DNA from 3 places in the Bradyrhizobium sp. CCGB12 genome. Region 3 is predicted to be linked to each of the others. Evidence: predicted binding sites of a transcription regulator. Region 3 holds the regulator's gene; each other region holds the start of a gene.

Region 1 (10,490 bases), 840 kb from region 3:
ATCTTGCGGATGCCGATCTGGATGGTCTGCATGTCGTCGCGCGTGGTGATCAGCAGCGGCCAGAGATATTGATTCCAGCCGAGGATGAACAGGATCACGAACAGCGCCGCCATGTTGGTGCGCGACAGCGGCAACAGCGTATCCCAGAAGAAGCGAAAGGGCCCAGCGCCGTCGATGCGCGAGGCTTCCAGGAGCTCGTCCGGCACCGTCATGAAGAACTGGCGGAACAGCAGCGTTGCGGTGGCCGAGGCGATCAGCGGCAATGACAAGCCGGCATAGCTGTCGAGCATGTGCAGATCGGCGACGATCTTGTAGGTCGGATAGATGCGCACCTCGACCGGCAGCATCAGCGTGATGAAGATGATCCAGAAGATCGGCATCCGGAACGGAAAACGGAAATACACGATCGCATAGGCCGAGATGATCGAGATCGCGATCTTGCCGACCGCGATCAGCAGCGCCATCACCAGCGAGTTCAGCATCATGTTGCCGACCGGCTCGCGGGTCGAGCCGCTCGTGCCGACGAAGATCGTCTGGTAGTAAGTCTGGAAGAAGTGACCGCCGGGCAGCAGCGACATCTGCCCGTTCGCGATCAGCGCGTTGTCCTGGGTCGAGGCGACGATCGCGATGTAGACGGGGAATGCGACGATCGCGATCCCGATCCAGAGGATGATGTGGGCGACGTAGCGTCGAAAGCCTTCTTCCTCGACCATCAGTAGGTCACCTTGCGTTCGACGAAGCGGAACTGGATTCCCGTCAACACGATGACCATGACCATCAGGATCACCGATTGCGCCGCGGAGCTGCCGAGATTGCCGCCGAGCAGGCCGTCGGAATAGACCTTGTAGACCAGCGTCTCGGTCGACTTGCCGGGACCGCCGCGGGTCATGGTGTCGATGATGCCGAAGGTGTCGAAGAAGGCGTAGACGATGTTGACGACCAGGAGGAAGAAGATGGTCGGCGACAGCAGCGGGAAGGTCACGGTCCAGAACCTTCGCATCGGGCGCGCGCCGTCGATCGCGGCGGCCTCGAGCACGCTTCGGGGAATGCTCTGGAGGCCGGCGAGGAAGAACAGGAAGTTGTAGGAGATCTGCTTCCAGGCGGCGGCGAGGATGATCAGCGCAGCGGCCTGGTCGCCGTCGAGCAGCGGATTCCAGTCGATGCCCAGAGCGCGCAAGTATCGCGAGAGCACGCCCAGCGAGGGGTGCAGCATGAAGATCCAGAGCACGCCGACGACCGGCGGCGCCACCGCGTAGGGCCAGATAAGAAGCGTCCGGTACAGCATCGAGCCGCGCAGCGGCTTGTCCGCCATCACGGCGAGCAGCAGCGCAAACGACAGCGACGAGACCGCGATGGCGAACGAGAAGAAGAAGGTTCGCACGATCGCCTCGAAATAGGCGCGGTCCTTGAGCAGCTCGAGATAATTGTCGAACCAGACGAAGCTCGTCGACAGGCCGAAAGCATCCTGGAGCAGGAAGGACTGGATCACCGCCTGCAGGGCGGGCCAGTAGAAGAAAATCAGGACGATCGCGAGCTGCGGCGCAACCAGCGCGTAGGGCAACAACTTCGATTGGAAAATGGCTTGCTTTTGCATGATGCCCGCAGGAGCGGCAGGCCGGTTGACCGGCCTGCCGCTGATCGCCTCACTTCACGGCGGTCTTTTCGAACTGACGCAGCATCGTGTTGCCGCGCTCGACGGCGGCATCGAGCGCCTGCTTGGCGGTCTTCTTGCCGGCCAGCGCCTGCTCGATCTCTTCCGACCAGACGTCGCGGAGCTGAACCATGTTGCCGAGACGCAGGCCGCGGGAGTTCTCGGTCGGCTCCTTGTTGGTCAGCTCGAGCAGCGGGGTCTCGAGATAGGGCTGATCCTTGTAGAAGCCTTCCGCCTTGGCCTTCTCGTAAGCCGCCTTGGTGATCGGCAGATAGCCCGAGGCCTTGTGGATGTAGACCTGGCGATCGGTGTCCGAGAGGAAGCTGAGGAATTTCGCCACGCCCTTGTATTCGTCGGCCGACTTGCCGCCCATCACCCAGAGCGAGGCACCGCCGATGATCGAGTTCTGCGGTGCGCCCTTCACATCGGGATAATAGGGCATCGGCACGGCGGTGAAGGCGAACTTGGCCTGCGCCTTGACGTTGCCGAAGAAAGCCGACGAGGTCAGATAGAGCGGGCATTCGCCTGACGTGAAGCGGCCTTCGCCGGTGTTGGTGCGGCCGGCATAGTCGTAGGTCTTGTCCTTCTGGAGCTCGACCAGCTTTTCGAGGTGCTTGACCTGGAGAGGGCTGTTGAACTCGAGCACGGTGTCGAAGCCGTCGAGGCCGTTGGCCTTGGTCGACAGCGGCACGTTGTGCCAGGCGGAGAGCTGCTCGAGATTGACCCAGGTGACCCAGGAGTTGGAGAAGCCGCAGGTCGGATGGCCGTTGTCGTGCAGCTTCTTGGCCGCGTTGAACACTTCAGGCCAGGTCTTCGGGATCTCGACATTCGCCTTCTTCAGCTCGTCGAGGTTGACCCACATGACGGTCGACGACGAGTTGAAGGGGAAGGACAGCATCTCGCCCTTCGAGGTCGAGTAGTAGCCGGTGATCGCAGGCAGGTAGGCCTTCGGATCGAACTTCTCGCCGGTCTCGGCCATCAGCTTGTAGACCGGCTTTACGGCACCGGTCGCGGCCATCATGGTCGCGGTGCCGACCTCGAACACCTGCATGATGTGCGGGGCGTTGCCGGCGCGGAACGCCGCGATGCCGGCGTTCATCGTATCGGGATAGTTGCCCTTGTAGGTCGGGATCACCTTGTAGTCGCTCTGCGAGGCGTTGAAGTCGGTGGCGAGCTTGACGATGACGTCGTTGTTCGCGCCGGTCATCGCGTGCCACCACTGGATCTCGGTCACGGCCAGGGCCGGCGAGGCCGTCATGCCAATCGTGACTGCAACAGCCGCAGCCGCACCAAAATGTCGAAGAACCATCAAGAAAACCTCCCTTGCCCGTCACTTAAGAAGCGCTTGCGCTAGCAGCGCCATATGACGTTCACATGACTGTGTAAGCGGCCGAAACGAAAGCGGCAAGCGCTGGAAAAGGAAAGCCGGCAATTAGGCGAATGCGCCCTGGCAGCCGTTGTCGTTCGCGCTGCACGCGCGTGGGTCGCGCCGCAGTGCGGCATTGGATGTTAGGGGAAGGAGAGCGCCGTCGGCGCGGAACGCTGAGAAGCAGAGCAATGCCGCTCCGGGCTCCCTTAACCTCTCCCGCTTGCGGGAGAGGTCGCGCCGCAGGCGCGGGTGAGGGCTTTCTCCGCTTGGGGATTGTCCCGTTGTGGACAGACCCTCTCCCAGCCCTCTCCCGCAAGCGGGAGGGGGAGCGCACCGGCGCCGATGCTCGATCTGTCTTAATCTCAGCGCTTGCGCTCGGGACCGCAGACCGTGCCCTTTTCGACCATGGTGTCGATCTCGGCCTTGGAGTAGCCGAACTCGCCGAGCACCTCCGCGGAGTGCTGGCTGAATTTGGGCGGCAGGCGGCGCAGGCTCGGCTTGCTGCGATCGAGCCGGATCGGGGAGGCCACGCCCTTGTACCAGTCCTTCTCGATAATATCGCCGCGCGCGATCGTGTGCGGGTTGGTCAAGGCCTGGTCGATCTTCTGCACGGGGCCTGCGGGGAGGCCCGCGGCGAGCAGCCGGTTGCAGAGCGGCTCGGCCTCGTGCTGGCTGAAGACGGCGGCGAGCTCGGCGCGTAGCGCCTCGCGATTGGCGATGCGGTCCTTGTTGCGGGCAAAGCGCGGATCGGTGCCGAGCTCCTCCTTGCCGATCTCCTTGGCGAGCTTGCGGAAGGTGCCGTCATTGCCGACGCCGATGAAGATGTTGTCGGTCTTGGTCGGGAAGATCGCGTAGGGCACGAGGTTGGGGTGCTCGTTGCCGGTAAGCGACGGTGGCTTGCCATGCATGAAGTAATTCGCGGTGTGCGGATGCATGATGGCAAGGCCGGTCTCGTACAGCGTCGTCTCCAGGAACTGGCCCTGGCCCGAGCGCTGCCGCTCCGACAGCGCCATCAGGATGCCGATCGCCGCGTAGAGGCCGGTGGTAATGTCGACCAGCGGTACGCCGATCCGCATCGGCCCGCTCTCGGGCGAGCCGGTCGCCGCGATCATGCCGGTCATGGCCTGGATGATGGCGTCATAGCCGGGATTGCCGCCGCGCGGACCGTCGGCGCCGAAGCCGCAGATCCGGCAATGCACGAGGCGCGGAAATTTGGCGCGCAGCACCTCGTTGCCGATGCCCCATTTCTCCAGCGTGCCCGGCTTGAAATTCTCGATCAGGACGTCGGCCGTCTCCAGCATCTTGAGCAGCACGGCGCGGCCGCCCTCGGACGCCAGGTCGAGGCCGATCGAGCGCTTGTTGCGGTTGATGCCGATGAAATACGCCGCGTCCTCCTCGTGGAAGGGAGGACCCCATTCGCGCACCTCGTCGCCCGCGGGCGGCTCGACCTTGATCACGTCGGCGCCGTGGTCGGCGAGGATCTGGGTACAATAGGGACCGCCGAGCACGCGCGTGAGATCGATGACGCGCAGTCCGCTCATGGCACCTGTGGCGGCTTCGGAACTCATGCCTTCGCTTCCCCTGTGTCGACGTTTGATCACAGGCCTAGCGAGGTTCGTGCACGCCAGCAATGGCGCCGCGCGTAGGGGCGTATGCGCCGATGCGGCGCAACCCCGCGAAGTGGGAAAATCAGATCGAAGCGGCCGGCCCGAGGGGGATCCCGGGCCAGCCAATCCGCCGTTCGATCAGACGACCGTCAGGCGAACGTCGACATTGCCGCGCGTGGCGTTGGAGTACGGGCACACCTGGTGTGCCTTCTCGACCAGCGCCTCGGCCTCGGCGCGGGCAAGGCCCGGCAGCGAGACGGCGAGATCGATGTCGAGACCGAAGCCGCCCGCCGCGCGCGGGCCGATGCCGACGGTCGAGGTCACGGAGGCGTCGGCCGGAACCTTCGGGCCGCCCTGCGAGGACACGAACTTCATCGCACCGATGAAGCAGGCGGCGTAGCCGGCCGCGAACAGCTGCTCGGGATTGTTGCCGGCGCCGCCGCCGCCGCCGAGTTCCTTCGGCGTGGTCAGCTTGACGTCGAGCGCGCCGTCGAGCGTTGCAGCATGGCCGTCGCGGCCGCCGGTTGCCTTGGCACTGGTCTTGTAGAGGACGTTCACGGACATTTTGATCTCCCTGGGGTTCGGGTGGGCGGGATCTGTATCGCAGACAATTAGATTGCGCACAATTGAAATTACGATGCCTCACATTTAATTGTTCGCAATTGAATCTGCAGCCGCCCGGGGCCACAATACCGGGAAATCCCGTGAGATTCTCCATGGCCCGGAAACTATCGGCAGCGGACGCTCCGCTGCGGCTCGACAACCAGATCTGCTTCGCGGTCTATTCGGCCGCGCATGCCTTCAACCGCGTCTACAAGCCGCTGCTCGACCGGCTCGGCCTGACCTATCCGCAATATCTGGCGATGCTGGTGCTGTGGGAGCGCGACAACGTGCCGGTCAAGGACATCGGCGAAAGACTGTTCCTGGATTCGGGCACGCTGACGCCGCTGCTCAAGCGGCTCGAGGCCGCCCATCTCGTCAAGCGCACCCGCTCGAGCGAAGACGAGCGTCAGGTGCTGATCGCACTGACGTCACAGGGCCACGCGCTGAAGGACAAGGCGCGCAGCGTGCCGCCATCGATCCTGGCGGCGTCGGATTGCTCGGTGTCGGAACTGGTGGCGATGAAGGACGAGATTGTCGCGCTGCGCGATAGGCTCAATGCGGTGATCGGGGAGTAGGGGAAGCTCAGGAGGTTAAAAGTGCCTCTTCGCGAATGCGCGCCCCGAGCCGGATTTCAGGTATCGCTCGAACGCGAGAGTGCGTGCGGCGTCATCGAACGCGAAATAGGTTCTTATTCGCCAAGGCCCATATTTCGACGTGTGAGGCACCTCGCCGGCGTTATGCTTTGCCAGACGTGCGCGTAGATCGTCCGTGATGCCGACGTAGAAATGCTCGGAATCGAGACTTTCGAGGATATAGACGTACTTCATCCTGCTTCCTCCCCGGAAGGAAGGATAGCAGCTTGGAGCCATTATCGTGATCGCGGGTGGAGTCCGCCGCCGCCCTTCGGGCTATGGCGGGACAGCCTTCGCTTACTTCGCTACGAGGGACTTCCCGGGCTTGCCCAGCCGAAGCTCGCGAAGCGAGCGAAGGCTGGTGGAGCCAGGCGGGATCGAACCGCCGACCTCTTGCATGCCATGCAAGCGCTCTCCCAGCTGAGCTATGGCCCCGTAAGTCTTCCAGTTGGGAGAATCCTGGGGGATCCGTCCCGGCCGGCGAGCCCTAGGCGACTCGCGCGGTGCACCCTTTTTCACAGATCAGGGCTGATCTCAAGTCTCTTCATCACCTCCGACATCACCAATGATGTCGGTCACGTCCTCATCGCCCTCTTCCTCGTCGGCGATGAAGGTCGAATCATCGTCATCGTCGTCGTCGAGGGTCTCGTCGACTTCGATGTCGTCCTCGGATTCGGGCACCGCGGCCTTGACCTTGCCGGTGTTCTCCTCGGCGTCGGCCTCCTCGAGCGAGACCTCTTCGACCTCTGCCGGCTCCGGCGTGGCATCCGCTGTCGCCGCGTGCCGGGCTTCGGCACCGCGGGGCGCGCGAGCGGGCGCCACCGGGGCGATCGGCACCACTTCGCCGGTATAGGGCGAGATCACCGGATTCTTGTTGAGGTCGTAGAACTTCTTGCCCGTGGTCGGGCAAATACGTTTGGTTCCGAGTTCTGACTTGGCCACGGCAGGAATCCTGGGAATGTCTGAAAAGCGGTGCTTCACTTGGCTAGTTGGCGGCCCGCTGTCAATAGCGCATTACGGGAGAACGACATGCCCGTGACGGGGCGCAGACCATGTGGTACCTGCGCCCAGCCCCAAAGGCTCATCCAAGGACACAATCTTGACTCATTCCGACCAACCGAGGCCGCTTCAGTCTCGCGCCAGCGGTCCACTGACCGGGAAAGTACGGGTACCCGGGGACAAGTCGATCTCCCATCGGGCCCTCATCCTCGGCGCACTCGCGGTCGGCGAGACCAAGATTTCGGGCCTGCTGGAGGGCGAGGACGTCCTCAATACCGCCAAATCGATGCAGGCGCTCGGTGCCAAGGTCGAGCGCACCGGTGATTTCGCCTGGAAGGTGCATGGCGTCGGGGTCGGCGGCTTCGCCCAGCCCAGGTCGGCGCTGGATTTCGGCAACTCCGGCACCGGCTGCCGGCTGGTCATGGGCGCCGTCGCGGGCTGCCCGATCTCGGCGGTGTTCGATGGCGACGCCTCGCTGCGCAGCCGCCCGATGCGCCGGATCCTCGATCCGCTCGAAAAGATGGGTGCCAGGATCGTGTCGGGCGGCGAGAGCGGCCGGCTGCCGCTGACGCTCGAGGGCGCGCGCGATCCGCTGCCGATCACCTACAAGACCCCGGTCGCCTCGGCCCAGATCAAATCGGCCGTGCTGCTGGCGGGCCTTGCTGCACCTGGCACCACCACGGTGATCGAGAGCGAGGCCAGCCGCGATCACACCGAGCTGATGCTGACGCACTTCGGCGCCGACATCACGTCGGTGAGGGAAGGCCAGCATGGCCGCCGCATCACGCTGGTGGGCCAGCCCGAGCTGCACGGCGCCACGGTCGTCGTGCCCGCCGATCCCTCCTCGGCGGCCTTCCCGGTCGTTGCTGCGCTGATCGCCGAGGGGTCCGACGTCGTTCTGTCCGACGTGATGACCAATCCGCTGCGCGCCGGACTGTTCACCACGCTGCGCGAAATGGGCGCCTCGATCGAGGAGAACGAGGTGCGTCGCGATGCCGGCGAGCCGATGGCGCAGCTGCGCGTGCGCGCATCGAAACTGCGGGGCGTCGAGGTGCCGCCGGAGCGCGCGCCCTCGATGATCGACGAATATCTGGTGCTGGCAGTGGCGGCGTCCTTCGCCGAAGGCACCACCATCATGCGCGGCCTGCAGGAGCTGCGCGTGAAGGAATCCGACCGCCTGGAAGCCACCGCCGACATGCTGCGCGTCAACGGCGTCAAGGTTGAGATTTCCGGCGACGATCTGATCGTCGAAGGCCGCGGCCACGTCCCCGGCGGCGGCACTGTCGCCACCCACATGGACCACCGCATCGCGATGTCGGCACTGGTGATGGGCTGTGCCTCCGATCAGCCCGTGACGGTCGACGATACCGCCTTCATCGCCACCAGTTTCCCGGATTTCATTCCGATGATGCGTTCGCTGGGGGCCGAGTTTTCATGATCATCGCCATCGACGGGCCCGCGGCCTCGGGCAAGGGGACGCTCGGCAAGCGTCTCGCCCATCATTACGGCTATCGTCACCTCGATACCGGCGTGATCTATCGCGCGGTCGCCTACGCACTGATGCAGTCGGGCCATGATCTCCGGGACGAGGCGGCTGCGGTGCAGGCTGCACTGGAGCTCGATCCCGAAAAGTTCGGCAACCCCGCCCTGAAGACCCAGGAGGCCGGCGAGGGTGCTTCCATCGTCTCGGCGATCCCCAGGGTTCGCGAGGTCCTGGTCAATTTCCAGCGGCAATTCGCCGCCGATCCGCCTGGCGCCGTGCTTGATGGCCGGGATATTGGAACCGTGATCTGCCCCCATGCCGACGTGAAGATCTTCGTCGTGGCCGACCCCAGGGTCCGCGCGCGCCGCCGAACCATGGAAGCAAAGGCAAGGGGCGAGCAGGCCGACGAGGCGGCGGTGCTTGCCGACATCATCCGGCGTGACGAGCGCGACAAGAACCGCCCGATTGCGCCTTTAATTCCGGCCGCAGATGCTTACTTGCTAGATAACTCCCAACTGGATATAGAAGGCGGCGTCCGGGCTGCCATCGACATTATCGAGGCCGTCCGAGCGGGCCGGTCGCGGGGTTAAGCCGCAGCCGTCATTGGAGGAAGCGCCCGCTCCCGCTCTTTGAGGTCGATACGTCAGGTCCCCCTTTGGGGCCGGCGCGATCCAGTCTCCGGACAACGATTTCCACGTATCGAACGCGCGGGCCTCAGCCGGCCCGCCTCCGCTGTTCCGGCGCCGAGCCGGAGCAGCGAGCGGTCGCTCGAAGGTCTTGCGGACCTTCCGACACTGCGCGTGCGATGCGCCCATGAACCCAACGGCCGGCAAGACATCCGCAACTGGAGAACAAATGGCTTCGACTTCTGCTGATACCTATAGCCCCTCGCGCGACGATTTCGCCGCGATGCTCGACGAGTCCTTCGCAGGCGGCAACCTGCAGGAAAGCTCCGTCGTCAAGGGCAAGGTGGTTGCAATCGAAAAGGACATGGCCGTCATCGACGTCGGCCTGAAGACCGAGGGCCGCGTCGCCCTGCGCGAATTTTCCGGCCCCGGCCGTGACAGTGAACTGAAGGTCGGCGACGAGGTGGAAGTGTTCCTCGATCGCATCGAGAATGCCCTCGGCGAAGCCGTGCTGTCGCGCGACAAGGCGCGCCGCGAGGAGAGCTGGGGCAAGCTCGAGAAGGCGTTCCAGAACAACGAAAAGGTCAACGGCGTCATCTTCAACCAGGTCAAGGGCGGCTTCACCGTCGATCTCGACGGTGCCGTGGCCTTCCTGCCGCGCTCGCAGGTCGACATTCGTCCGATCCGCGACGTTGCGCCGCTGATGAACAACTCGCAGCCGTTCCAGATCCTCAAGATGGACCGTCGCCGCGGCAACATCGTGGTGTCCCGCCGCACGGTTCTCGAAGAGACCCGCGCCGAGCAGCGTCAGGAGCTGGTGCAGAACCTCGAAGAGGGCCAGGTCATCGACGGCGTGGTCAAGAACATCACCGATTACGGTGCGTTCGTTGATCTCGGCGGCATCGACGGCCTGCTGCACGTCACCGACATCGCGTGGCGCCGCGTCAACCATCCGACCGAGGTGCTCTCGATCGGCCAGACCGTGAAGGTCAAGATCATCAAGATCAACCACGAGACGCACCGCATCTCGCTGGGCATGAAGCAGCTGCTGGACGATCCCTGGCAGGGCATCGAAGCCAAGTACCCGCTGGGTGCTCGCTTCACCGGTCGCGTCACCAACATCACCGACTACGGCGCGTTCGTCGAGCTCGAGCCGGGCATCGAAGGCCTGATCCACGTCTCCGAGATGTCGTGGACCAAGAAGAACATGCACCCCGGCAAGATCGTATCGACCTCGCAGGAAGTCGATGTGCAGGTGCTGGAAGTCGATTCCGTCAAGCGCCGCATCTCGCTCGGCCTCAAGCAGACCATGCGCAACCCCTGGGAGGTCTTCGTCGAAGGCCATCCGACCGGTTCGGTGGTCGAGGGCGAGGTCAAGAACAAGACCGAGTTCGGCCTGTTCCTGGGTCTCGAGGGCGACGTCGACGGCATGGTCCATCTCTCCGACCTCGACTGGAAGCTTCCGGGCGAGCAGGTGATCGACAACTACAAGAAGGGCGACGTGGTGAAAGCCGTGGTGC
Region 2 (10,490 bases), 1.3 Mb from region 3:
TCCCGGCCATGAGGCGGCGGGCGCGCTGATGAAGGCAAATCTCGGGATGGCGGCGCTGGTGTCCCTGGTGCACGTTGTCGCCATGGTCGGCGCCGGCGGATGTCTGGCGTGGCTGGTCTACCGCTATCTGGGATTGAAGTTCGTCTCGCGAAGCTGGTTCAATCTGGATGCAGTCTGGGCGACCAGCCTCGTTCTGGTTGGCGCGGTGGCGCTCGCCTTCAATCTTGCGAGCTGACGCGGGGCTGAGAATGTCTCCCCAACGTCATTGCGAGCGAAGCGAAGCAATCCAGACTTTCCCTCTGGAAACAGTCTGGATTGCTTCGTCGCTTCGCTCCTCGCAATGACGGTGGAAGTGGACTAACTTGCTAACGCCCACTCACCGATGATGCGGAAGCGAGCCTTCGCGTCGTCCTGCTTGAATAGCGTGAGGCGGTCGATCGCCAGCGTGTCGAGACGAAGCGGCGCAAACCGGGTCCGCAGCATCTGAAGGATCGGTCCGCGGCGCTCTGAATCCAGCCGGCCGGTGAGGGTCATGTGGAAGCGGAATTCTTCCATCACATAGGGATAGCCCCAGCGGTCGAGATAATCCCGCTGCCGCTCGCTCAGCTTCTCAGGTCTGCGCCGTGCACGGTCTTCCGCCGTCAGTGCAGCACGAAAAGAATCGAAATCGCGGACGCAATCGGCGGCGAGCTCTTCGAGCGCATCGACCGGCTCGGCCGGAATGACGGCAATGAAACCGCTGATGGAATCGACGACCGGACGGATCATCGGGATCGATCGAGCCTTGCAGGCGAAAGCCACGCAGGCCGCCGCGAGCTCGGCTTCCGTCCTGCCGGGCGCGAGCGCCATCGGCGCCTTCAGCGTGCCGTGAAAGCCGTATTTGCGGGGATCCGCGCTGATATCGCGCCAGTCCGGCGCCACATCCACTGTCTCGCGCGGAAACGGCAGCTCGTCACCGGTATAGGCATCGTAGCCGAGCAGCTCGGCGCCGAATCGGGAGAGGGCGCTGTCGCTGCCTGCGGCAAAATAGATCGCGTAGCGGGGAAAACCTGTCATCGCCTAAGCATAACCAATTTAGGCCGCGACGACAGCCTCGCGCGGTGTCGTCATTGCTGCGAGCAGCCGCGTCGCATCGGTGAGGTGCACGAGCTTGCCGCCTGATATCACCGCGATGAGCCGCGGCCGCAGCTTCACGCTGTCATCGACCAGAAGGATGTCGGCACGGCGTCCTTCCGCGAGCACGCCGCGATCGGTAAGGCCGGTTGCGTGCGCAGGCCCGGCGGAGACCAGGTTCCAGGCTTCCGTCAGCGGCAGCACGCCGTCGGCGGCAAGCCGAAATGCGGCGAGCAGCTGTGCGGGATAGTAATAATCGGACGCCAGCACCGAGCAGAGACCCTTGGCGATCATGTCCGACGCCCTGGTCCAGCCGGTGTGGCTGCCGCCGCGAACGACGTTCGGCGCGCCGTAGACGATGGCATCGCCATGGCTTGCCGCCGCCCGCGCCGTCTCCTCGTTGATCGGAAACTCGGCGATCGTGGCGCCGAGCTCGCGAAACTCCTGACGCATCACCGGCGTCGCATCGTCGTGCGAGAGCATCCTCACCTCAGCGCCGCGGGCCATCGCGGCGAGCCGCGACACTGAGGCCGGCACGTCGGCGGCGCGCGCGACGATGCGTTCGACCAGCCGATCAAAATCCTCGCTCGAAAGGCCGGTGCGCTCGACCATGCGGTTGCGCTTGCGGGGCTTGGCCATGTCGGCCACGGTGCCGTCCATGTGGTCGTTGAAGGCGAACAGGTCGACGCGGCCCTCGGCGAGCCACTGGCTGATTTCAGGCTCGGCATCGAGATTGTAGGTCTCGTGGCGCAGATGAACGCGGGTATCGGCGGCGAATTGCGGGCGCTGCCGCTCGATCGCCTCCATCAGGCCGCGCGCATTGTCGGCGCTGCGCAGGCCCGGCTCCCATGAACAGGTCGTGGCGTGAAAGACGGTGGTGATGCCGTTGCTGATCGCCTGACGATCACTGTCGGCAAGCGCGACGTCGATCGGAAAATCGACGCCGGCGCGCGGCATCATCTGCCGCTCGAAGGCATCGCCATGCAGGTCGACGATGCCGGGCAGCACCAGAAGGCCTCGTGCATCGATCGCCAGCCGGGCACGGCCGCGCGAGGCATCGACATGCGCAATGTCCGTTCCGGACACGCCTAGCGAAGTTTCGACGAGCTCGGCGCCGATCAGGGCCCGGCCGCCTTCAAGGAATATGTCTGTCACGCGACCGCGCTTCGTTTGCTGGTTGTGGAGCTTGCCCGTGCTTCGTATGCCGAGAGGAAATCTTCAATCCCGAGCTTGCGGAAATTGGGCAGCGCTTCACGCAATTTGTCGTGATCCCAGTCCCACCAGGCGAGCCTGGCGAGCCGTCCGGCGATCTCCTCGGAGAATCGCCGCCTCACGATGCGCGCCGGATTGCCGGCGACGATGGTGTAGGCCGGCACGTCCTTGGTGACGATGGCGCCGGCCGCGATCACCGCGCCGGTGCCGATGCTGCGTCCCGGCAGCACAATGGCCCCATGGCCGATCCAGACGTCATGGCCGATATGGATGTGATGCTGGCGCCGCCAGTCGAAGAACTCAACGTCGTCGCTCTCGCCTTCGAAATAGGCGCTGGAGCGGTAGGTGAAATGCGCCTGGGTCGCGCGATGCATCGGATGATTGCCGGGATTGATGCGCGTCATCGCGGCGATCGAGCAGAACTTTCCGACGGTCGTGTAGGTGATCTGGGCGTCGTTCACGACATAAGAATAGTCGCCCATCGTCACTTCATGCAGGATCGTGCGTGCCCCGACCTCGGTGTAGGCACCGAGCCTGGTGTCGTGCAGCTTGGCGGAAGGGTCGATCGTCGGTTGCACCGAAAGAGCTTTGGCGGCCATGTTGCATCCGAAGCACGGGGGGCGGGCGTTCCTCTTCAAGTGGCTTGATGACGATGTCATGACGTGGCGATGACAGGGGATGACGTGTGTTGGATCGCCGCACCGCAATGCGGATGTCACACAAGTGTTAAGCGCCGGCGTTAGCGGTGGGCTCCAGCTACTCTGGAGTCCTGCATGCTGGTGGTGGAAGGTCTGACGTGTCGCTTCGGCGCGAAAGCCGCGGTGGACGACGCCTCGTTTCAAATTTCACCCGGCGGCTTCGTCGGCGTGATCGGACGATCCGGCGCCGGCAAGTCGACGCTGCTGCGGACCATCAACCGCCTGGTGACGCCGACTGAGGGGCGCATCCAGTTCGACGGTATCGACGTCACCGCGCTGCGCGGCAAGGAACTGCGGCAGTGGCGGGCGCGCTCTGCGATGATCTTTCAGCAGTTCAACCTGGTCGGCCGGCTCGATGTCCTCACCAACGTCCTGATGGGCCGTCTGGCAACGATGCCCGCCTGGCGCTCGCTGTCGCAAATCTGGCCGGAGCAGGACAAGGCGCTGGCGATGTCGGCCCTCGAGCAGTTCGACATTGCCGCGCTCGCCGCGCAGCGTGCCGACCAGCTCTCCGGCGGCCAGCAGCAGCGCGTCGCGATCGCCCGCGCCCTGGTGCAGCAGCCCGACATCATCCTCGCCGACGAGCCGATCGCTTCGCTCGACCCGCGCAACACCAAGATCGTCATGGACGCGCTGCTGCGCATCAACAAGCATTTCGGCATCACGGTGCTCTGCAACCTGCATTCGCTCGATCTCGCCCGCACCTATTGCGACCGCCTGATCGGCATGGCCGCCGGCCGCGTGGTGTTCGACGGCGTGCCGTCCGAGCTGACCGACCACGTTGCGCGCGAGCTCTATGATCTCGAAGCCGCCGACGTCATGGGCGGTGTGCCAGTCCCGGCGCCCGAGGGCGTTCCGGCGCTCGGAACCGCCGCGGCGGCCTGAGCCGCACGTTTAACTGCCAGTTTTGCGTCAACCGACCCCAACCGACGAAGAGGGTATTATGATCACTCGCAGACTCGTTCTTGCCGGCGCCGCCGCGCTCGCGTTCACCGCTTCCGCTTCTGCCGAAGACTGGAAAGCCAAATATCCCGAGCTGACCTTCGCGGTCGTCCCGGCCGAGAACGCCTCGGGCGTCACCGAGCGCTGGGCGCCGTTCATGAGCTATCTCTCCAAGGAATTGGGCGTGAAGGTCACGCTGCGCATTGCCAACGACTACGCCGCCGTGATCGAAGGCCAGCGCGCCGGCAACATCCATATCGCCAGCTACGGCTCGGCTTCGTTCGCCCGCGCCCGCCTGACCGGCGTCAAGACCGACGCTTTCGCCAACGACATCAACGCCGACGGCTCGACCGGCTACTATTCGGTGTTCTTCGTCAAGGCGAGCAGTGCCTACAAGAAGGTCGACGACCTCAAGGGCAAGAACCTCGGCCTCGTCGATCCGAACTCGACGTCGGGCAACAACGTGCCGCGCTTCGAGCTCGACAAGATGGGCATCCCGGATGCCGACACCTATTTCAGCAAGGTCGTCTTCACCGGCAGCCACGAGAACGCGATGCTGGCGCTGGCGCAGGGCACGGTCGACGTCGCGGCCAACCAGTGGACCACCGACGACGATTCGACGCTGGCGCAGATGCTGACCAAGGGCATGCTGAAGAATGCCGACGGCTCGGCGATGAAGAAAGACGACTTCCGCATCATCCACAAGTCGGCACCGATCATCAACGGTCCCTACGCCTACAACTCCGACCTGCCTGATGACGCCAAGGCGGCCATCGAGAAGGCCTTCTTCGACGCGCCGGCGAAGGACAAGGCGGCGTTCGATCGCCTCCAGGACGGCCAGAAGAAGGGTTTTCATCACGCCACCACCAAGGACTGGGATGGCACGATCGAGCTGATCAAGTTCGTCGACGCGCTGCGTAAGAAGAAGGCGTCCTGATCCCAGGGCGACGCAACTGGAGCCGGGTCGATGGGCCCGGCTCCTTCTCTTTGATCGGCCACGTTCCCTGACAAGATGACAGTCGCGGTTTCGATCCTTCCCGAGCAACAGCTTGCCGTGCTCGACGCCGCCTATCGCCAGGCGGTCGCGCGCCGCCGGTGGCGTCTCCTGTTGGGAGCCGTGGTCTTCGCCGCGGCGCTGCTTCTGGCCGCGGTCGGCGCCGAAGTGAATCTGCGCACGCTGTTCACCTACTTCGGCAATTTCATCAGCTATTTCGATCGCATCTTCACGCTCGACAGCGGCCAGCGCGTCTGGACCGATCTCGGCGAGTGGTTTTGGGGCTGGCGCAAATGGCTGAAGATGCTCGGCGAGACGCTGCTGATCTCTTATGTCGGCACGTTGATCGGCGCGACCTTCGCCTTCGCCCTCAACTTCCTCGCGGCCGAAAACACCTCGCCCGCGCCCTGGCTGCGCTTCGTGGTGCGGCGCCTGCTCGAATTTGCCCGCACCGTTCCCGGCATCGTGTTCGCGCTGGTCTTCGTCATCGCCTTTGGGTTAGGGCCGATGGCCGGCGTGCTCGCGATCGCGATCCATTCCACCGGTGCGCTCGGAAAACTGTTCTCGGAGATTGTCGAGAACGCCGACATGAAGCCGGTCGAAGGCATCCGCTCGACCGGTGCGAGCTGGCTCTCCTGCATGCGCTTTGCGATCGTGCCGCAGGTGACCGCGGGCTATGCCAGCTACGCGCTGCTGCGCTTCGAGATCAACGTGCGCGAGGCCTCCGTGATGGGCTTTGTCGGTGCCGGCGGCATCGGCCAGGAGCTGGTCGTCGCCATCCGCAAGTTCTATTATTCGGACGTCAGCGCCATCCTGATCACCATCATCGTCACGGTCTTCATCATCGACATCACCACCGGCTGGCTGCGCGGCCGCCTGTTCGGCAAGGAGGCGCGGTCGTGACGCCGCAGGAGGTCGACACCGCCGCGCTTCGCGCGCGCTACCCTGATGTGTTCGACCGGCCGGCTTCGGCGCGGCTCGCCATGCCGGCGATGATCGTCGCGGCGCTCGCGATCCTGGCCTATGGCCTGGTCGATCTCGACTTCTCGCCGTCGCGGTTCTTCGCCGGCCTCAGCCAGCTCGGCTGGATCAGCCTGATGATGATCCCGCCAGATCCCGGCTCCTCGCTGCCGGTCTATCTGAAGGCGCTGGGCGAGACGCTGTCGATCGCGCTGCTCGGCACCACGCTCGCCGCCGTGTTCGCGCTCCCGATCAGTCTGCTGGCCGCGCGCAACATCGTGCCGTCGAGCATCCTGCGCTTCCCGGTGCGCCGATTCCTGGATTCGATCCGCGGCGTCGACACGCTGATCTGGGCGCTGGTGTGGATCAACGTGGTCGGGCTCGGCCCGTTCGCCGGCGTGCTCGCCATCGCGGTGTCGGATTTCGGCGCCTTCGGAAAGCTGTTCTCGGAGGCGATCGAGGGCGCCGACCAGAAGCAGGTCGAAGGCATCCGCGCCGCCGGCGGCAACTCGCTGCACGAAATCCGGTTCGGCCTGTTGCCGCAGGTCCTGCCTGTCATCGCCGGCCAGGTGCTCTACTTCATCGAATCCAACACGCGCTCGGCCACCATCATCGGTATCGTCGGTGCCGGCGGCATCGGCCTCCAGCTCGCCGAGCAGATCCGTGTGCTGGAATGGCAGAGGGTATCGTTCCTGATCCTGATGATCCTGGTCGCGGTGGCCGCGATCGATTTCATCTCGGGCAAGCTGCGGTTTGCGATCATCGGACAAAGGGCAGTGGCCTAGTCCCGGCTGCCGTAGGGTGGGCAAAGCGAAGCGTGCCCACCATTTTTGCCGAAATCTTGGAATGATCGTGGGCACGGCGCAAGTGCGCCTTTGCCCACCCTACGATTCCGGATTCGTGGAGGGAGGGTGGCGGAAGCAGCCGACCGTCACGACTCCACCAGAAACTCCACCCGCTCCGCCGCGAACCGCGAGTGCTTGGTCACCAGCGGCTTGCCGTCGAGATCTTGGTCGGTCGCATCGACCACCAGGATCGGACGCCCCAATGCGAGATCGAGCCGTGCGGCGTCGGTCGCGTCGACGATGCCTGCCGTGATCCGGGTCGCACCGCGGCGGTAGTCGCGAATGCCGTAATGCTCCAGCAGCTTCGTCATCGAGCGCGTCGCGGCAAAGACCTCGCCCGCGCCCGGAAACAATTCCGCTGACAGCCAGGTCGTGGAGACGCAGATCGGCGTGTGATCGGCGAGGCGGATCGCTTCGATTCGCACCAGCGGCGCGCCGGCCTTCAAGCCCAGCTCGCGCGCCAGCTCGCGGGTCGCAACGTCCTCGGACGCCTCGATCAACTGGCCGCGCGGCTCGCGGCCGCCGGCGCCGACGATCTCGGAGAAACGCGTGCGCGAGCGCAGCGGATAGGCGAGCTTCTGCGCCTCGACGTAGGTTCCGCTGCCGCGTTCGGCGCGCACGAGGCCGCGCTCGGCAAGGGCGGCCAGCGCGCGCCGCACGGTGTGGCGGTTCACGCGATAGGTTTCGGCGATCTCCATCTCGCCCGGCAGCTTGTCGCCCGCGGCAAAGCGGCCGTCGGCAATGCCACGCTCGATGCCGTCGGCAACGAGGCGCCACAAAGCGACGCCCGAAGAGGCTGTGTCCTGCATGCTCATGTCGCGGTCAGCCTAGCCCGAAAATCACATCTTTGTCACGAAACAGTCATGGCGCGTCCGTATGAAGTTGTCTAGTATCATAGACAACTTGGATTCGGCAAGTTCTGTAGAAAAGTTCGGTGGATCAGGTGACGCAGCACGACAACCAGCAAGCCCAGCGCAAGGCCGCGATGGCCGTGCTGGCGCACGCGGAGGCGGGCGAGATCGCCGCTCGCCTCCGCACAATTCCCCTGCCCAGTCACCAGGACCTGCGCGAAGGCGAAAACGGGCTCGTCATGCTGCGCGGCCGGGTCGGCGGCGATGGTGCGCCGTTCAACCTCGGCGAGGCCACGGTGTCGCGCGCCGCGGTCAAGCTTGCGAGTGGCGAGGTCGGTTTCGGTTACACGCTCGGGCGCGACGGTGAGAAGGCGCGGCTGATCGCGCTGTGCGACGCGCTGGTGCAGTCCGGCGATTTCGGTGCGGCCGTCGAGCGCAACGTTATCGCGCCGTTGCGCGAGCAGCTTATGATTCGCAGGCAGCAGGCGGCGGCCGAGACCGCCGCGACGAAGGTTGATTTCTACACCATGGTGCGCGGTGAGGGGTGAGATCATGACCACGATTGCGGAACTGCCGCCGGGATTCGCCGACAAGGTGTTGTCGGCGCAATCGACCTTTCGCTCGGTGATGGATGCGATGGCGCGGCCGGGATCGGTCCAGCGCATCGTGCCGATGGCGGGAACGCCTGATACGGTGATGCGAGGCACCGCCGCGATCGCGCTGACGCTGTTCGATCACGACACGCCGCTCTGGCTCGACGCGCGCATGTCGGAAAGCTCCGATGTGGTGAAATGGCTCAAGTTCCACACCGGTGCGCCGGTGGTGCAGGACACGTCGATTGCAAGCTTCGCGCTGATCAGCGACGGCTCCGCGCTTCCGCCGCTCGAGCGTTTCGCACTCGGCACCAACGAATATCCGGATCGCTCGACCACGCTGATCCTCCAGGTCGATGGTCTGGGCTCGGGACGCAGCTTCGAGCTGCGCGGTCCCGGCATCGACGGCGCCGCGACGCTCCACGCGTCGATCAAGCCGTTCGATCTGTTCGAGCGCCTGCGCATGAACGAGCCGCTGTTTCCGCGCGGCATCGATGTAGTGCTGGTCGCCGATGATGCCGTGGTCGCGATCCCCCGCACCACGCGTGTCGCGAACAAGGGAAGCTGAAGCATGTATGTCGCAGTCAAAGGCGGCGAACGCGCCATCGAGAACGCCCATCGCCTGCTCGCAAACGCGCGGCGCGGTGACCCCGGTGTTCCGGAAGTCACGCTCGACCAGATCTCGGAGCAGCTTGGGCTGGCCGTCGACCGCGTCATGAGCGAGGGCTCGCTCTATGATCGCGAGCTCGCGGCGCTCGCGATCAAGCAGGCGCGGGGCGACCTGATCGAGGCGATCTTCCTGGTCCGCGCCTTCCGCGCCACGCTGCCGCGCTTCGGCGCCAGCGAGCCGGTCGACACCGGCGCGATGCGGGTGCAGCGGCGGGTGTCCTCGACCTTCAAGGATATTCCGGGCGGCCAGATCCTCGGTCCGACCTTCGACTATACCCACCGGCTGCTCGATCCCTCGCTCGCGGAAGGTTTTGTGCCGGGGGCGCCGGCGACAGCCGAAGCCTCGACCGCGGCCACGCCACGCGTGACTGATATTCTCGGTCGCGACGGGCTGATCGAATCCTCGCCGCAGGCCGAGGAGGGCGCCAGCGTCGGCGACCTCACCCGCGAACCCCTGAACTTCCCGGCGGATCGCGATCTGCGGCTGCAGAATCTTGCGCGCGGTGACGAGGGCTTCCTGCTGGCGATGGGCTATTCCACCCAGCGCGGCTATGGCCGCAACCATCCCTTTGCCGGCGAGATCCGCTTCGGCGAGGTCGAGGTTGAATTCTTCGCGGAAGATGTCGGCTTCGCCGTGCCGCTCGGCTCCATCGAGCTGACCGAGTGCCAGATGGTGAACCAGTTCAAGGGATCGGCGACGGAAGCGCCGTGCTTCACCCGCGGCTATGGCCTCGCCTTCGGCCAGAGCGAGCGTAAGACCATGTCGATGGCACTGGTCGACCGCGCGCTGCGCGCGCGCGAGCTCGGCGAAGAGGCGCTCGCTCCCGCGCAAGATGAAGAGTTCGTGATGTCCCATTCGGACAACGTCCAGGCCACCGGCTTTGTCGAGCATCTGAAGCTGCCGCACTATGTCGACTTCCAGTCCGAGCTCGGTCTGCTGCGCAAATTGCGTCAGGAATTTGCCGACGCCAATGCGCCCGACGCCATGAAGGAGGCCGCGGAATGAACGCGCCCGCCTACAATTTCGCCTATCTCGACGAGCAGACCAAGCGGATGATCCGCCGCGCGATCCTCAAGGCGATCGCGATCCCCGGCTATCAGGTGCCGTTCGCCAGCCGCGAGATGCCGATGCCCTATGGCTGGGGCACCGGCGGCGTGCAGGTCACGGCGGCGATCCTCGGTCCCCAGGACGTGCTGAAGGTGATCGACCAGGGGTCCGACGACACCACCAACGCGATCTCGATCCGAAAATTCTTCGCCAAGACCGCCGGCGTTGCCACGACGACGTCGACCATTGAGGCGACCGTGATCCAGACCCGTCACCGCATTCCTGAAACGTCGCTGCACGAGAATCAGGTGCTGGTCTATCAGGTGCCGATCCCCGAGCCGCTGCGTTTCCTCGAGCCGCGCGAGACCGAGACGCGGCGCATGCACGCGCTCGCCGAATACGGCCTGATGCACGTCAAGCTCTATGAGGATATCGCGCGCTTCGGCCATATCGCGACCGCCTACGCTTATCCGGTGAAGGTCAATGCGCGCTATGTGATGGATCCTTCTCCGACGCCGAAATTCGACAATCCAAAGATGGACGATTGTCCGGCGCTGCAATTGTT
Region 3 (10,490 bases):
CTGCTCCAGATCGCGATCGGCATCGTCGATCTCGGTTTCTGCGCGCTCGCCATGTACGTGCTGGTCCCGGACGAGCCCAATCTCGGCTTCGTCGTGGTCGCGGTGATCTTCGTCTCGGCGACCCTGCTCGGCTTTGCCAGCCATTCGCCCGGAGGTCTTGGTGTGTTCGACGCCGCCATGCTGGTTGGCCTCTGGCAGATGGACCGGGAGGAGCTTCTGGGCGGAATGCTGCTGTTCCGCGTCCTCTATTATCTGTCCCCCTTTGTCATATCTGTAATCTTGCTGACGCTTCGCGAAGTTATAATCGGCGCACGTTCGAAGCGCCTGCAGCAGGCGGCGCTCAAGCTAGACCCCGGCCCGGCGCGTGAGGCCGCCTATGTGAGAGAGCGCAGCGACAGCGGCGCCTGACCAGCGCAAGCCCCAAGGAGAAGCCCTCCCCGATGGCGATCGACGCCCCATCTTCTCCCAACACCCAGCCCTGGTCCGATCGGCTGCGGCACTCGACCATCATCCTGATCGCTGCGGCGCTGGCGCTGTCGGTGCTCGTCTCGCTGGGCGAGCTGTCGGCGCTGCCCGCCGCCATCGTGTTCCTCTGCATTGCGGCGGCGGCGCTGATCCCCTGGCGCCTGCACGATGCCGCCGCATCGCGCGACGACGTCAGGCGCATCAACAACCCGGTCGAGAGTGCGGCGGTGGCCGCCGTCGTCGCCGGCATGCCCGATCCCGCGGTGCTGCTCGACCGCGCCGGTCGCGTCATCCACCTCAACGCCGCTGCCGCTCAGCTCGCGCCGGCGCTGCGCAGGAACGAGCTCGCCCAGTTCGCGCTGCGCTCGCCGGAGATCATCACGGCGCTGCGCGAGGCGATCGCGACCACCGAACCGCGGCGCGCGACCTATCTCGACCACGTTCCGGTCGATCGCTGGCTGGAGCTCATGATCACGCCGGTGCCGGTGCCGACCACCTTCGGCGGCGCCGACAAATGCATGCTGATGACCTTCCACGACCAGACGCCGCTGCGTCGCGTCGAGGAGATGCGGGCCGATTTCGTCGCCAATGCCAGCCACGAGCTGCGCACGCCGCTCGCCGCCCTGTCGGGCTTCATCGACACGCTCCAGGGCCAGGCCAAGGACGATCCAAAGGCGCGCGAGCGCTTCCTCGGCATCATGCACAACCAGGCCACCCGCATGGCGCGCCTGATCGACGATTTGCTGTCGCTGTCGCGGGTCGAGCTATCGGCCCATGTCCGGCCGGACACCCTGGTCGACCTCTTGCCGATCATCCTCCAGGTCGCCGACGGGCTCGAGCCGCTGGCGCGGGAACGCCAGGTCGATGTCGAGACTCATCTGCCGGATGCCCCGGTGATGATCGCGGGCGACCGCGAGGAGCTGCTCCGCCTGTTCGAGAACCTGATCGAGAACGCGCTCAAATATGGCGCCTCGGGCGGTCGCGTCATCGTGTCGCTGACCCCAAGCACGGCCACTGATGGAGCTCAGGAAATTCGGGTCATGGTTCGCGATTTCGGCCCCGGCATCGCGCCCGAGCACCTGCCCCGGCTGACTGAACGCTTCTACCGGGTCGACGTCGGCGACAGCCGCTCGCAGGGCGGGACAGGACTCGGATTATCGCTGGTGAAACATATTCTTAACCGTCATCGCGGCCGGCTTCTGATCGAAAGCGTGCCCCGGCAGGGTGCCACTTTCACGGCCTGTTTTCCCCAGGCCAAGACTCCGGCTCTCACCTGAAAATCAAGCGATTTTAATCGCTTGAGGGTGTCATCCAGCTGTCACGAAACCTTCGTAAAAGCACAGCCGACCGCTCCTAAAGGGGGCGGCGCGGGGAGCGCGATCGGGCGCGGATGGCGCTTCGCTCCCCTGTATGGAGACCAGCATGAATTTCCTCAAAACTATCGTCGCTGCTGGCTTGGTCGCCGCATCGACGACTGCGGCCTTTGCGGCCGACATCACGGGAGCCGGCGCGACGTTCCCGTTCCCGATCTATTCGAAGTGGGCTGACGCCTACAAGAAGGAGACCGGCAACGGCCTGAACTACCAGTCGATCGGTTCCGGCGGCGGCATCAAGCAGATCCAGGCCAAGACCGTGACCTTCGGCGCCAGCGACGCGCCGCTCAAGGCCGAGCAGCTCGAGAAGGACGGCCTCGTCCAGTGGCCGATGGTGATGGGCGCGATCGTCCCCGTGGTCAACCTCGAGGGTGTGAAGCCGGGCGAGCTGGTGTTCGACGGCGAGACGCTGGCCAATATCTATCTCGGCAAGATCACCAAGTGGGACGATGCCGCGATCAAGAAGCTCAATCCGAACGTGAAGCTGCCGTCGGACGCCATCACCGTGGTCCGCCGCTCGGACGGTTCGGGCACCACCTTCAACTTCACCAACTACCTCTCCAAGGCCAGCGCGGACTGGAAGAGCAAGATCGGCGAGGGCACCGCGGTCGAGTGGCCGGTCGGCGTCGGCGCCAAGGGCAACGAAGGCGTGTCGGGCAACATCAGCCAGACCAAGAACTCGATCGGCTATGTCGAGTACGCCTATGCCAAGCAGAACAAGCTGACCTACACCGGTCTCGTCAACAAGGCCGGCAAGCCCGTGCAGCCGACCGTCGAGGCCTTCCAGGCGGCCGCCGCCAACGCCGACTGGTCCAAGGCTCCCGGCTACTACGTCATCCTGACCGACCAGCCCGGCGACAAGTCCTGGCCGATCACGGCGGCGACCTTCATCCTCATGCACAAGTCCGCCACTGACAAGGCGGCCTCGCAGGAAGCCATCAAGTTCTTCCGCTGGGCCTTCAAGAACGGCGGCAAGATGGCCGAGGAGCTCGACTACATCCCGATGCCCGACAGCGTCGTCCAGCAGGTGGAGAAGACCTGGGCTGCCGAGATCAAGAGCTGAGCGCTCGCTCTCGCGTCCCGGACACGGCGCAGCCTGAAGTGCTGCGCCGCTGAGCCGAGCCCACAAGAACCAAGCCCCGGATGGGCGAGCGCCGCATCCGGGGCACGGGGCCAAAAACAAGCGTATACATAAACGGGTACAGGGGATCGGCGTGGCAGAGATGGCCGTTCAGAGCGATGTAATCGACGACGCCGGACCGTATGATCGTGCCAAGGCTTTGAGCGCGTTCAAGCTCGGCGACGTCACCTTCTACTGGATCACGCGGCTTTCCGCGATCTCGGTGCTGCTGATCCTCGGCGGCATCATCATCTCGCTGGTCGTCGGTGCTTTCCCGGCGATGAAGGAATACGGCCTGTCGTTCCTGTGGACGCAGCGCTGGGCGCCGTCGGCCGATCCGCCCGTGCTCGGCGCGCTCGGACCGATCTACGGCACGCTGGTGACCTCGTTCATCGCGATGGCGATCGCCATTCCGGTCGGTCTTGGCATCGCCATCTTCCTCACTGAGCTCTGTCCGCAATGGGCGCGCCGCCCGATCGGCATGGCCATCGAGCTGCTCGCCGGCATTCCCTCGATCATCTACGGCATGTGGGGCTTCTTCGTGTTGGGCCCGTTCCTCGCCAACACCTTCCAGCCTTTCATGATCAAGATCTTCGACGGCGTTCCCGTGCTGGGCGCGATCTTCGCAGGTCCCCCGTCCTATCTCAGCCTGTTCAACGCCGCGCTGATCCTCGCCATCATGGTGCTGCCCTTCATCACCTCGATCTCGGTCGACGTGTTCAAGACGGTGCCGCCGGTGCTGAAGGAAGCCGCCTACGGCGTCGGCTGCACCACCTGGGAAGTCGTCCGCAGCGTGGTGATCCCCTACACCCGCGTCGGCGTGATCGGCGGCGTCATGCTGGCGCTGGGCCGAGCGCTCGGCGAGACCATGGCGGTGACCTTCATCATCGGCAACTCGTTCCGTATCTCCTCGTCGATCTTCGCACCGGGCACCACGATCTCGGCGGCGATCGCATCGGAGTTCGCCGAAAGCGACGGGTTGCACCAGTCCGGCCTGATCCTGCTCGGCCTGCTGTTGTTCGTGCTCACGTTCTTCGTGCTCGCGGCCGCGCGGCTGATGCTGCTGCGACTCGAAAAGAAGGCGGGAAAGTAACATGAACCCGATTTATGCACGCCGCCGCCGCGTGGATGTCGTCATCCGCGCGCTCTGCCTGGCTGCCGCCGCCTTCGGCGTCACCTGGCTCGCGCTGATCCTGCTGACGCTGCTCTACAACGGTCTGGCCGGGCTCAACCTCCAGGTCTTCACCGAAAATACCCCGCCGCCCGGCTCGAACGAGGGCGGCCTGCTCAACGCCATCGTCGGCTCGCTGATCATGACCGTGCTTGGCGTCGGCATCGGCGCGCCCCTCGGCATGTTCGCCGGCACCTATCTCGCCGAGTACGGCCGCAACGACAAGCTGACCTCGGTGATCCGCTTCATCAACGACATCCTGCTCTCGGCGCCCTCGATCATCATCGGCCTGTTCATCTACGGCGCGGTCGTGGTGCCGATGCGCGGCTTCTCGGCGATCGCAGGTGCGCTCGCGCTCGCCGTGATCGTCATCCCGGTGGTGCTGCGCACGACCGAGGACATGCTGCTGCTGGTGCCGAATGCGCTGCGCGAGGCGGCCTCCGCGCTCGGTCTGCCGCGCTCGCTGGTGATCAAGCGCATCGCCTATCGCGCTGCGCGCTCCGGCCTCATCACTGGCGTGATGCTGGCGACCGCCCGCGTCGCCGGCGAGACCGCGCCGCTGCTGTTCACCGCGCTCTCGAACCAGTTCTTCAGCCTCGGCCTGAACAAGACGATGGCGAACCTGCCGGTGACCATCAACAATTTCGTGCAGAGCCCTTACGCCTACTGGAAGCAGCTCGCCTGGAGCGGTGCCCTGCTGATCACTTTGACCGTACTTGCCTTGAATATTGGCGCGCGCATCCTTAGCGCCGAGAGGACCGCAAAATGAGCGATATGTCTATTTCCGTCAGTACGCCCGTTCAGCCCGGCTCGCATCCGCTGCCGGAGGCGCCGGCCAAGGTGACGGTGCGCAACCTCAACTTCTATTACGGCGAGCACCACGCGCTGAAGAACATCAACCTGACGCTTGGCACCAACCGCGTCACGGCGTTCATCGGCCCGTCGGGCTGCGGCAAGTCGACCCTGCTGCGCATTTTCAACCGGATGTACGACCTCTATCCGGGGCAGCGCGCCGTGGGACAGTTGATGTTGGATCAGACCAACATCCTCGACCCCAGGCTGGACCTCAACCTGCTGCGCGCCCGCGTCGGCATGGTGTTCCAGAAGCCGACGCCGTTCCCGATGACGATCTACGAGAACATCGCGTTCGGCATCCGCCTCTACGAGAAGATCTCGAAGTCCGAGATGGACGACCGCGTCGAGAAGGCGCTGCGCGGCGGCGCGCTGTGGAACGAGGTCAAGGACAAGCTCAACGCCTCCGGCCTGTCGCTCTCCGGCGGCCAGCAGCAGCGCCTCTGCATCGCCCGCACGGTTGCGGTGCGTCCTGAGGTGATCCTGTTCGACGAGCCCTGCTCGGCGCTCGACCCGATCTCGACCGCCAAGGTCGAGGAGCTGATCCAGGAGCTGTCCGAGAACTACACGATCGCGATCGTCACCCATAACATGCAGCAGGCGGCGCGCGTCTCCGACAAGACCGCCTTCATGTATCTCGGCGAGCTGATCGAGTTCGACGACACCAGCAAGATCTTCACGTCGCCGAGCGATCGGCGCACGCAGGACTACATCACCGGCCGGTTCGGCTGAGGAGACGGGACATGGGTACTGAACATACCGCTAAGGCCTTCGACACCGACCTCCAGGAGCTCACTCGCCTGGTCGCCGAGATGGGCGGCATTGCCGAGCGCATGATCGTCGACTCCGTCGACGCGCTGATCCGCCGCGACGTTGCGCTCGGTCAGCGCGTCGTCACCATCGACGCCGAGCTCGACGCGCTCCAGAAGCGCATCGAGGAGCGCGCCGTGCTCACCATCGCCCGCCGCCAGCCGATGGCGGTGGATCTGCGCGAAATCGTCGGCGCCATGCGCGTCGCCACCGATCTCGAGCGTATCGGCGACCTCGCCAAGAACATGGGCAAGCGCGTCGCAGCGCTGGAGACGGACTTCCATCCGCTGAAACTGTTCCGCGGCCTGGAGCACATGACCGACCTCGTGGAGCAGCAGGTCAAGTCGGTGCTGGATGCCTATGCCGCGCACGACCTACCGGCGGCGATGGCAGTCTGGAAGGGCGACGAGGAAGTCGACGCCATCTGCACCTCGCTGTTCCGCGAGCTCCTCACCTACATGATGGAGGATCCGCGCAATATCTCGTTCTGCATCCACCTGATGTTCTGCGCCAAGAACATCGAACGGATCGGCGACCACGCCACCAACATCGCCGAGACCGTGTTCTACATGATCGAGGGGCAGGCGATCACCGACAAGCGGCCGAAGGGCGACATGACGACCTTCGCCACGACGGTCCCGAATACCTGATTACGTAAGGAGCGACGACCACATGGGCGCACGCATTATGGTGGTTGAAGACGAGGAAGCTCTCACCGAGCTTCTTCGTTACAACCTCGAAGGCGACGGCTATGACGTGGAGACGGTGATGCGCGGCGACGATGCCGACACCCGCCTCAAGGAACACATCCCCGATCTGATCGTGCTCGACTGGATGCTGCCGGGACTGTCCGGCATCGAGCTGTGCCGGCGGCTGCGCACCCGTCCCGAGACCAAGCAGCTTCCGATCATCATGCTCACCGCGCGCGGCGAGGAGAGCGAGCGGGTGCGGGGTCTTGCGACCGGTGCCGACGACTACATCGTCAAGCCGTTCTCGGTGCCGGAGCTGTTGGCGCGCGTGAAGGGTCTGTTGCGGCGCGCAAGCCCGGAGCGGCTTGCCACCGTGCTCGCCTATGGCGACATCGAGCTCGACCGCGACAAGCGCCGCGTGGCGCGCTCGGGCCGGCCGATTGATCTCGGCCCGACCGAATATCGCCTGCTGGAGTTCTTCCTGGAGCATCCCGGCCGCGTGTTCTCACGCGAGCAGCTGCTCGACAGCGTCTGGGGTCGCGACATCTACATCGACGAGCGTACCGTCGACGTCCATATCGGCCGCCTGCGCAAGCTGCTCAATCTCGGCCGCGAGCAGGACCCGATCCGCACGGTCCGTGGCGCAGGGTACGCGCTGGATGATCGCTTTGCGAAGGCGGAGCAGACGTAAGCTCTTTTGGCGATCTGTCGTCGTCACGCACTCAGGTGTCGTCCCGGACAAGCGTAAGCGCAGATCCGGGACCCATAGCCACAGGGAGTAGTTTGGCGAAGACTCGGAGTGACCACTTCGCGCGACAATTGCGCCCTGTGGCTATGGGTCCCGGATCTACGCGCGCTTGAGGCGCGCTTGTCCGGGACGACACCGAATGTGCGGAGCCGTCATCGCGTGACGGCTGCCGTCTTGATCTCAGAAAATTCTCACCGCGTGCTCGGCTTGGCCGGTGCACGCCGGCGATCCGCGGCCGGCTGATAGGCGACGCGCGAGTGCTGGGCGCAGTAGGGCAGGCCGGACAGCGCCTTGCCGCCGCAGAAGAAGAAATCCGGGCTCGAGGGATCGCCGACCGGCCAGTGGCAGGTCGCCTCGTTCAGCTCCAGCAGCGACAGCCGCTGGCTCATCGGCACCACGTTGTCGTAGGTGACCGGCTCGGCCTCCACCTCGACCTCGAAGGCCTGCGCGAGCGCGGTGTTGCCGCGCGAGATCGGGCGGGTCACTCGCATCATGTGCTGCGCCGGACGCGCCTTGCGCGGCCGGGGCGCGGCCGAGGAAGGACTTTTGGCGCGGCCGGACAGGCCGAGCCTGTGCACTTTGCCGATCACGGCATTGCGGGTCACATTGCCGAGCTCGGCCGCGATCTGGCTGGCCGAAAGTCCGGCCTCCCAGAGCTTTTTCAGCTGCTCGACGCGATCGTCGGACCAGGTCAAAACCGTCATTGCACCCTTTCCCTCGCTGCCGGCCAGCCATCCTGGGGCCTCACAACGAATGCCTAAGCCTTGAAAAACCCGTGCCGCCAGAATCCCTTAAGGCTCGCCGGGCGCGTGACTGACGCCCGAACGTTTACGCCGGTACATAAGGACTCTTGGGATCAGAACCGCTGCACGAGATGTCGTATCTGACAGGCCAAACGCTACAATATGGCGTGACTCCCGCGCAAGAGTCCGCCGACTCGCTTCCACATGTTCCGTGGTGAAAACCCCGCAAAATCGGCACCGCAAGACTACGGATTCAGCGTTTCGCGAGGCTTTTCGGGCGGCATTGACACCCGTCTTGCCAGGCATAAGATAGTGACGCGTGCCGCCCTTAAAAGGCGGCACGTTTCGTTTTCCGGACCGGTCAATGGTGCGCTGCGTAAGGCACGCCAGGCAGGTCTCAACATCCAAGTGCAACATCCAAGTGATGGTCATGACCAACAGCGCCGCGCCGCATCTGCTTCCCGTTTTCGCCAGGACCGACCTTGGTTTCGAGCGCGGCGAAGGCTGCTGGCTGATCGCGACCAATGGCGATCGCTACCTCGACTTCACGTCGGGCGTTGCGGTGAATGCGCTCGGCCATGCCCATCCCGCGCTGGTCAAGGCACTGCAGGAGCAGGCAACGAAGCTCTGGCACATGTCCAACCTGTTCCAGAGCCCCGATGGCGAGAAGCTCGCGGCCCGTCTCTGCAATGAGAGCTTTGCCGACTTCGTGTTCTTCTGCAATTCCGGCGCCGAAGCGCTGGAGGGTGTGATCAAGCTGGTCCGCCATCATCACTTCTCCAAGGGGCATCCGGAACGTTATCGGATCATCACCTTCGAAGGCGCCTTCCACGGCCGCACGCTGGCGACGTTGGCTGCGACGGGATCGGCAAAATATCTCGAGGGCTTCGGTCCGCCGATGGACGGCTTCGACCAGGTCCCGCATGGCGACATCGAAGCCGTGAAGAAGGCGATCGGTCCGCAGACCGCCGGCATCCTGATCGAGCCGATCCAGGGCGAGGGCGGCGTGCGTTCGTCAACGCCCGCTTTCCTCAAGGCGCTGCGTCAGCTCTGCGACGAGAAGGGCTTGCTGCTCGCGTTCGACGAGGTGCAGACCGGCATGGGCCGCACCGGCGATCTCTTCGCCCACAGGCGCACCGGCGTCACACCCGACGCGATGTCGCTGGCAAAGGCGCTCGGCGGCGGCTTCCCGATCGGCGCGGTGCTGGCGACCGCGGAGGCGGCTTCCGGCATGGGGCCCGGCTCGCACGGCTCGACCTTCGGCGGCAATCCGCTCGCGATCTCCGCTGCGAACGCCGTGCTCGACGTCATGCTCAAGCCCGGCTTCTTCGACCACGTGCAGAAGATGTCGCTGCTGCTCAAGCAGAAGCTCGCCTCCGTGATCGATCGCCATCCCGATGTCGTCAGCGAAGTTCGCGGCGAGGGTCTCCTGATCGGCATCAAGGCTGTCGTGCCTTCGGGGGATCTCGTTGCCGCCTTGCGCAACGAAAAACTGCTCACCGTCGGCGCCGGCGACAATGTCGTGCGCTTCCTGCCGCCTCTGATCGTCACCGAAGCGGAGATCGAGGACAGTGTCGAGCGGCTCGAGCGTGCCTGCTCCGCGCTGTCGGCCGGCCAGAGCAAGCGGACGGCCAGCTGATGAGCAAGTCGCCAAAGCACTTCCTCGATATCAACGAGCTCCCGCTGTCGGAGCTCAAGCGCATGCTCGCCGCATCCTCCGCCATGAAGGCGAAGCAGAAGGCGCAGCAGCCGGTCAGGCCGCTCGAAGGCAAGACGCTGGCGATGATCTTCGAGCGCCCCTCGACGCGGACACGGGTGTCGTTCGACGTCGCCATGCGCCAGCTCGGTGGCGAGCCCATCATGCTCACCGGTGCCGAGATGCAGCTTGGTCGCGGCGAGACCATCGCCGACACCGCACGCGTGCTGTCGCGCTATGTCGACGCCATCATGATCCGCATCCTCAATCACGAGGCGCTGCTGGAGCTTGCGGCCCATGCGACCGTGCCCGTCATCAACGGCCTGACGCGCCGTTCGCACCCTTGCCAGGTGATGGCCGACCTCATGACCTACGAGGAACATCGCGGCCCGATCGAAGGCAAGACGGTGGCCTGGACCGGCGACGACAACAACGTGCTGGCGTCGTGGGCCCACGCCGCCGAGCGCTTCAAGTTCCAGCTCAACGTCGCAACGCCCCCGGAGCTCGCACCGAAGAAGGTGATGCGCGACTGGATCAAGGCGACGAATGCGCCGATCGTGCTCGGTACGGATCCCGAGGCCGCCGTGAAGGGCGCCGATTGCGTCGTCACCGACACCTGGGTGTCGATGGGCGACAAGGAAGGTGAACATCGCCACAACGTGCTCAAGCCCTACCAGGTCAATTCCAAGCTGATGTCGCTGGCCAAGCCCGACGCGCTGTTCATGCATTGCCTGCCGGCCCATCGCGGCGAAGAGGTCACCGATGAGGTGATCGACGGCCCGCAATCGGTCGTGTTCGACGAGGCCGAAAATCGCCTGCACGC

Evidence for each region. Region 3 encodes PhoB, which activates phosphate uptake and scavenging genes when phosphate is short. Its sites were predicted from a motif close to TGTCATNNANCTGTCAT; they were not measured.
Region 1: a site for PhoB is predicted at 3,015-3,031, ahead of ugpB (sn-glycerol-3-phosphate ABC transporter substrate-binding protein UgpB). Genes of this name have one in related genera too.
Region 2: a site for PhoB is predicted at 7,613-7,629, ahead of phnF (phosphonate metabolism transcriptional regulator PhnF). Genes of this name have one in related genera too.

The regions. Positions count from the first base shown of each region.
Region 1 is NZ_JANADO010000001.1:7,488,539-7,499,028, forward strand. It holds gene ugpE (sn-glycerol-3-phosphate ABC transporter permease UgpE) at 1-713, opposite strand, end outside; gene ugpA (sn-glycerol-3-phosphate ABC transporter permease UgpA) at 713-1,594, opposite strand; gene ugpB (sn-glycerol-3-phosphate ABC transporter substrate-binding protein UgpB) at 1,644-2,960, opposite strand; gene NLM27_RS34320 (CaiB/BaiF CoA-transferase family protein) at 3,383-4,588, opposite strand; gene NLM27_RS34325 (organic hydroperoxide resistance protein) at 4,766-5,191, opposite strand; gene NLM27_RS34330 (MarR family winged helix-turn-helix transcriptional regulator) at 5,344-5,805, shown strand; gene NLM27_RS34335 (GIY-YIG nuclease family protein) at 5,821-6,057, opposite strand; tRNA gene NLM27_RS34340 (tRNA-Ala) at 6,222-6,297, opposite strand; gene NLM27_RS34345 (TIGR02300 family protein) at 6,397-6,804, opposite strand; gene aroA (3-phosphoshikimate 1-carboxyvinyltransferase) at 6,962-8,299, shown strand; gene cmk ((d)CMP kinase) at 8,296-8,934, shown strand; gene rpsA (30S ribosomal protein S1) at 9,200-10,490, shown strand, end outside.
Region 2 is NZ_JANADO010000001.1:7,939,444-7,949,933, forward strand. It holds gene NLM27_RS36340 (hypothetical protein) at 1-235, shown strand, start outside; gene NLM27_RS36345 (DUF1045 domain-containing protein) at 358-1,056, opposite strand; gene NLM27_RS36350 (alpha-D-ribose 1-methylphosphonate 5-triphosphate diphosphatase) at 1,075-2,268, opposite strand; gene NLM27_RS36355 (chloramphenicol acetyltransferase) at 2,265-2,924, opposite strand; gene phnC (phosphonate ABC transporter ATP-binding protein) at 3,099-3,908, shown strand; gene phnD (phosphonate ABC transporter substrate-binding protein) at 3,967-4,902, shown strand; gene phnE (phosphonate ABC transporter, permease protein PhnE) at 4,978-5,862, shown strand; gene phnE (phosphonate ABC transporter, permease protein PhnE) at 5,859-6,704, shown strand; gene phnF (phosphonate metabolism transcriptional regulator PhnF) at 6,851-7,579, opposite strand; gene phnG (phosphonate C-P lyase system protein PhnG) at 7,699-8,163, shown strand; gene phnH (phosphonate C-P lyase system protein PhnH) at 8,168-8,776, shown strand; gene NLM27_RS36395 (carbon-phosphorus lyase complex subunit PhnI) at 8,780-9,883, shown strand; gene NLM27_RS36400 (alpha-D-ribose 1-methylphosphonate 5-phosphate C-P-lyase PhnJ) at 9,880-10,490, shown strand, end outside.
Region 3 is NZ_JANADO010000001.1:6,653,045-6,663,534, reverse strand. It holds gene NLM27_RS30545 (lysylphosphatidylglycerol synthase domain-containing protein) at 1-408, shown strand, start outside; gene NLM27_RS30540 (ATP-binding protein) at 441-1,742, shown strand; gene pstS (phosphate ABC transporter substrate-binding protein PstS) at 1,888-2,901, shown strand; gene pstC (phosphate ABC transporter permease subunit PstC) at 3,062-4,051, shown strand; gene pstA (phosphate ABC transporter permease PstA) at 4,053-4,898, shown strand; gene pstB (phosphate ABC transporter ATP-binding protein PstB) at 4,895-5,713, shown strand; gene phoU (phosphate signaling complex protein PhoU) at 5,725-6,441, shown strand; gene phoB (phosphate regulon transcriptional regulator PhoB) at 6,464-7,171, shown strand; gene NLM27_RS30505 (GcrA family cell cycle regulator) at 7,420-7,932, opposite strand; gene NLM27_RS30500 (aspartate aminotransferase family protein) at 8,402-9,610, shown strand; gene argF (ornithine carbamoyltransferase) at 9,610-10,490, shown strand, end outside.